Linked DNA regions of Panacibacter microcysteis. The protein of the gene in region 1 interacts with the protein of each later gene in a pairwise test. Links are inferred from orthologs where the notes say so. Each region holds a gene or a part of one and is shown on either strand. Other genes may lie near its edges.

Evidence for each region.
Region 2: the proteins of rlmB (region 1) and I5907_RS16985 interact in binary tests that used the Escherichia coli proteins (3 or more experiments, as listed by UniProt). The link is inferred for Panacibacter microcysteis from one-to-one orthologs.

Annotation. Positions count from the first base shown.
Region 1 is NZ_JADWYR010000003.1:114,533-117,646, forward strand. The notes cover bases 208-2,983. They hold rlmB (23S rRNA (guanosine(2251)-2'-O)-methyltransferase RlmB), read left to right. Parts: upstream 208-1,108; coding sequence 1,109-1,858; downstream 1,859-2,983. Other genes in these bases: I5907_RS19895 (T9SS type A sorting domain-containing protein), read left to right, coding at 208-1,033; I5907_RS19905 (hydroxymethylglutaryl-CoA lyase), read left to right, coding at 1,867-2,730; I5907_RS19910 (GSCFA domain-containing protein), read left to right, coding at 2,730-2,983. In the rest of the region: more of I5907_RS19895, read left to right, coding at 1-207; more of I5907_RS19910, read left to right, coding at 2,984-3,114. UniProt on the Escherichia coli protein: Specifically methylates the ribose of guanosine 2251 in 23S rRNA.
Region 2 is NZ_JADWYR010000002.1:1,230,420-1,233,639, reverse strand. What follows is about bases 1-2,882. They hold I5907_RS16985 (NAD(P)H-hydrate dehydratase), read left to right. Parts: upstream 1-632; coding sequence 633-2,132; downstream 2,133-2,882. Other genes in these bases: I5907_RS16980 (hypothetical protein), read right to left, coding at 2,252-2,707; I5907_RS16990 (glutamine synthetase family protein), read right to left, coding at 1-338. Outside these bases: I5907_RS16975 (hypothetical protein), read left to right, coding at 2,991-3,220. UniProt on the Escherichia coli protein: Bifunctional enzyme that catalyzes the epimerization of the S- and R-forms of NAD(P)HX and the dehydration of the S-form of NAD(P)HX at the expense of ADP, which is converted to AMP.

The DNA.
Region 1 (3,114 bases):
AAGCATTTACTCGCTAAAGGATAAACCCGCAACATTGGATGCATTAAGTGGTGCCCGTACCGCATCAGGTGCTCCTACCGAAAGCCTTGTGGCTGCAACAGCTTATGACGCAAAAACAAACCGTTTGTTTTTTACGCCGATGCACAGTAACGAGTTAAGGTATTTTGACCTTAATAAAGGCACAAGCGCTGTTTATTACGTGCGTAATACCCCTTTAAAATCTTTTGAAGAAAGAAGCGAAGCCGATGTAGTAACAAGAATGTGTTTTGGCGCTGATGGTTATGGCTATGCACTAACCAATGATGCAAGCCACCTTATCCGTTTTACGTCCGGCAATAAAATTACTATCTCAGATCTTGGTGCAATAAAAGATGGTGCAGACAACGATGGTATTTCTATCCGTAACTTCTGCACAAGCTGGGGTGGAGATATGATTGCAGATGCAATGGGAAACCTGTATGTGATCAGCATGAAAAGAAACGTGTTCAGGATTAACCCACAAACAATGGTGGCCGATTATATGGGCGCAATCGATAACATGCCTGCTGATTATACCATTAACGGCGCCGCTGTAGATGATAAAGGCAAAGTGGTTGTAAGCAGTGCCTCCAGAACAGATAACTATTACAGCGTAGATCTTTCTACCTTAAAAGCTACAGCGTTCGCAAAACAAGGCGAAGATGTTTATAACGCATCTGACCTTGCAAGTGGTCACCTGGCTTACGAGAGTATTTCTGAAGTAAAAGCAAATCCTGCTGTAAATGTTTCCGGCAACAGTGCTGTAAGCATATTTCCCAACCCTGTTATAACCAGGAGTTTCCAGGTTTCATTTGATAAGGTTGCTACAGGCACGCAAACACTTCAGTTATCAACTGTAACGGGTAACGCTGTACTTACAAAAGTGATCAACGTAAATGCCAAATCAACTACACAAATTGCACTTCCTGCCTCTGTAAACAGTGGTATTTACCTTGTAAAAGTTAGCGATGCTAACGGAAAAGTTACCTACTCAGGTAAGATCGTAGTTTATTAGTGCCGGGTTATACATAATGCTTAACATATTTTAAAGTCCCGCCAATTCGGCGGGACTTTATATTTTCGCAGTCTTATGTTTCAATCGAAGAAAAATATTATTGCAGGCCGTAACCCTGTTACAGAAGCACTTAAAAGCGGGCAAACAATCGATAAGATACTGATGTACAAAAACGCGTCAGGAGACGTAATACAGGAAATAAGAAAACTTGCAAAAGATCTGAATATACCTGTACAATATGTACCCAACGAAAAACTAAACGGTTTAACGAATGTACAGCACCAGGGTGTGGTAGCTTATAAAACAAGCGTGGTCTACCAGGATCTGCAGCAGGTAATTGATCACACAAATGATAAAGGTGAAACAATACTTTTTGTAATGCTGGATGGTGTAACCGATGTAAGGAACATAGGCGCCATAGCGCGAAGTGCGGTTTGCTGCGGCGCACAGGCGATTATTATTCCCGACAAAGGAGTGGGAGCATTAAATGAAGATGCTGTAAAAAGCAGTGCCGGTGCAATGGAACGTATCAATATATGCAGGGTAAATAGTTTATTAAAAGCGGTAGATACATTGCACCTGAATGGCGTGAAAGTATTTACGAGCGAAATGAAAGCTGGCATTAAACTGCATGAGCTTGGTCTTACGGAACCATGTTGTATCATTATGGGTAACGAAGAAAAAGGCGTGCAGCAATACATGAGCAAAGCGGCCGATGCTCATTTCACCATACCAATGAAAGAAGGTTTCGATTCGTTAAATGTTTCTGTTGCAACAGGTATAATATTATATGAAGCGTTGAAACAGAGAATGCTCAAAGCATAAAGGTTTATATGCCGGAATTACAAACAATACAACTGGTGGAATGCCCGAGAGATGCCATGCAGGGCTGGCACAGTTTTATACCAACACCTGTTAAGACCAGTTATCTGAATGCCTTACTTAAAGCAGGATTTCATACACTTGATTTCGGCAGTTTTGTATCCCCTAAAGCCATACCGCAAATGGCAGATACAAAGCAGGTGTTAACAGCGCTTGATTTACGTGATACTCAAACAAAATTGCTGGCCATCATAGCCAACAGGCGTGGTGCTGAACAGGCTGTTGGCTATGATGAAATAACATACCTCGGATTTCCTTTTTCCGTATCACCAACTTTTCAGCAGCGCAACACAAACAGCACCCAGGAAGAAAGCCTGGGCACGGTTGCAGACATACAGGAATTATGCATAAAAAATAAAAAGCAACTGGTTATCTACCTCAGCATGGGTTTTGGAAACCCCTATGGCGATGTTTACAGCGAAGAAATCCTGTTGCAATGGGCAGATAAAATAGCTGCGCTTGATATTACCATTATTTCGCTGGCAGATACGGTAGGGCTGGCAACCCCTGAGCAAATATCCAATGCTTTGGCAGCACTTGTACCCGGTTATAAAACCGTAGAATTTGGTGTGCATTTACACTCATCTGCCGCCAATGTGCACCAGAAGTTACAAGCCGCAATCGCATCAGGTTGCAGGCGTTTTGATGGGGCACTAAAAGGTATAGGTGGCTGCCCCATGGCGCAGGATGATCTTATTGGCAACATGCCTACGGAAACAATGATCAGCTATTTTGAAGCGCAGGGTTTAAAGTTGCACATCAACCGCCAGGCTCTGCAACATTGTATACAGCTGGCAAATGAAATATTTATTTAATGAAGCTACTTACCGACATCAATATAAAAGCGTTACAACCTTTTATTACATACCATGATAAATTATTACTCACCGGTTCCTGCTTTACCGAGCATATCGGAAATTATCTTGCCGATGTAAAATTCAGCATACTGCAAAACCCTCATGGTATTTTGTTCGATCCACTTAGTGTGTGCAGCAGTCTCATTTCGTACATACAGAACCGCCGGTACACCGCAGATGACCTCTTTTACCTCAATGAAGCATGGCATAGCTGGCAGCACCACAGCAGGTTTTCGCACCCCGATAAAGACGTGTGTTTGCAAATGATCAACGAATCACAGGCAAAAGCGCATACGTTCTTAAAACAGGCAGACTGGCTTATCGTTACACTAGGCTCATCTT
Region 2 (3,220 bases), on another replicon or contig:
GATGGCAGATCATGGCCAGGTTTGCCACTAAAGTCTGCCAGGAAAAAAGGTATATCATCCTGCCAGGGAATACTGCGCATTGTTGAAAGGTCTATACGCACGGGTCTGTCCGGGTAGCCGGAGTGCCAGCCCGTAAGTTGTACATTATCGTAGGCGTGGTCGTTGCTGTCCCATCCAAATACCACATCGCAAAAACCAATACCGCTATCCAGTGTGTCGAGCAGTTTTTGCTTGCTGATTACTTTGCCACGCAATATGCCATCGATGTCTGCAAAAGCAAATTTTATTTTGTCAATATTATGTTGCTGTAAAAATCCTTTCAGTTCCTGGTTATCCATGATGTGGTGGTTAACTGTTATACTAAGTTAAATACAAAGTTGTGTGTATAAAAGCTTATTTCAAACAGTAATTAACATGGTTTTATTGTGGGCCATGCTACAGTATATGCATGAGGCTTTCGTTGCGTCGCACTCTTGTACGGCATTGCATGTTTCGGCAGTTCCGGTTCCGGCAGCTTATGTTTTATCCATACCTGTCAATGTTTATGTATAAGCTACTGTTACCCTGTAAAAAAAGTTGTTTGTAAAAAGGCAACATGCATTTTAAAAGCAAGCAGTAATTTTAGCGCTGCTATGAAACTACTATCGCCGCAACAGATACATGATTGGGATGCCTATACTGTAGCCAACGAACCAATAGCCTCTATAGACCTGATGGAGCGTGCCGCAAAACGTTGTACTGATTTTATTATCGGACAAAATTTCCCGCAACAACAGGTGGTGATCTTTTGTGGTAAAGGCAATAATGGGGGAGATGGTCTTGCTATAGCAAGACAACTGACCGATGCAGGTTTAACCGCTGTGGTGTATATACTGGAGTTTGGAGCACGGGGTACAGATGATTTTCAAATAAACCTGCACCGGTTGCACCAGGCCAATGTGCAGGTACATTATATTCAGTCCGGGGAGTTCTTTCCGTTTATTGATAAAGAAGATCATCTTGTTATAGATGCATTGTTTGGCAGCGGGCTAAACCGGCCCTTGCAGGATCTGAGTGCCGCTCTTGTTTACCATATCAACGACTCCGGTGCCAGCGTAGTAGCCATTGATGTGCCGAGTGGTATGTTTATAGATAAAAGTTCGAAAGGTGCCGCTGTAATTAAAGCCACCCATACACTCACTTTCCAGGCGTTGAAACAATGCTTTATCGTAGCAGAAAATGAAGCATTGACAGGGTTGGTTCATGTGCTGGATATTGGCTTGTTACCCGCTTTTCTCCATACGGTTGAGGCACCGCGTTTCAGTAACCGGGAAGATGTTGCTGCGATCATGAAGCCGAGAACATCCTTCGCACATAAAGGAACATACGGGCATGCAATGCTTGTTGCAGGTAACAAAGGCAAAATGGGTGCTGCAATCCTTTGTGCAAAAGCTGCTTTAAAAACAGGCGCCGGCCTGGTTACACTTTGCACACACGAAGATTACTTCAGCGCGGTACACAGTGCACTGCCCGAAGCTATGTGCCTGTCGCAACATGAAGTTGTTGATACGGCAACATATAAAACAATTGGCATAGGCCCCGGCATAGGTACAGGTGCTGAAAGCGGTTCCCTGGTATCAAAAACACTGGAGCAGTTTACAGCGCCAATGGTTATAGATGCGGATGCGCTGAATATTGTTTCGGCCAATAAAACATGGCTGGAAAAAATGCCGGCACAAACAATTGTAACACCGCATCCCAAAGAATTTGAAAGGCTTTTTGGTAAAAGTGACAATGATTTTGACCGTTTGCAAAAAACCATTACACTCTCTAAGCAATACCCGCTGATCATTGTATTGAAAGGTCATTATACGCTGGTAGCTGCAAATGGTAATGCATGGTTCAATACAACCGGCAACGCCGGTATGGCAAAAGGTGGCAGCGGGGATGTGTTGACGGGCATGCTGACTGCATTACTCGCACAGGGCTACGAGCCTTTACAGGCTGCCATTGCAGGTGTTTACCTGCATGGGCTGGCAGCAGATATTGCGGCACAAACCATGGCGCAGGAATCAATGCTGGCTTCTGACATTATTGATCATATATCTGATGCATTGCTTAGCCTGCATGAAACTGCGGGTCAGTCATTTTAGTTTTTACAACCTGCACAGGAACCGGCTCGTAGTAAGTGTTGTATAGTAGCACATGCCTGCCAGCGTACCGAACCCTGAAGTGTGCGACGCAACGGCAATGATATACATCTTTAACCACGCTAGTCCACGCGTCTAACTTTTACTGTATAATTGGGCTTTGATTGATCTATAAATGGTTTTATCTTAGAGAGCAACTCATAATTTTCCGTATCTTCTTCAAATTGAATAAATATAAACTCGTCGTCATTTTCTATATCAATTTCCCATGTATCAAACATGAGAATTTCATTATAAAGTATACCTAGTTGTTGAGCATATTCTTTGTATAAATATGCGGTGTTCTCTAATGCATTCAATCCTATAGAAACTCTTCTTCGACTACTTATTCCCTTAATTTGTCTGAGTATTTCTGTTGGTGAATTTTTTGAAAATTGAACATCTAAGTTGACTTCATCTTCTTCAAAATCCCAATCAGTTTGTACTAACTGGCCATAGCTTATCCCTAATACTTTTGCTAGTAGGGCATCTCGTTTAATCTCCTCATTTTCCATCATTTCATTTTTCAGCACACCCATAATATCAATTTTTATTTTTCTTTTTTAAAACCTGTTCTGTTTTAGCTTTTTTATTTACAGTACTATCTTTTGGTACATAAGAAGTACTCATATTGAATAGTTCTTCAAATGAGGTGTTGAGCTTTATTTTTTTCTCTTGCGTTGCATTGGCCTTAATTTTCTTTGACGTAATTAAATATTTTGACTAATCCAAATCTTATTATTCACAATCGGTCTAATTCTATGGATAACGTTAGACTAAATTTTTTGTCGCCATTAGGATTATTTCATCTATATTTGATGAATGGAAAATATTTCTATCCATATTGATTTAAAATCAGACAAGCAAGCTCGGCTTCACATTAAATTATATGAAACCGAAATCGCAAATCTGCAAGATAAAGTTAACGATTTGAACAAACAGTTGGAAGAAACTTCAAGTGAAATCGAGCAGTACAGAACGCTCATATATGACATCAATAAGCAACTAAAATACGCAGGTACAGGAAAGACTATAAGTGATTATGTTAAAAT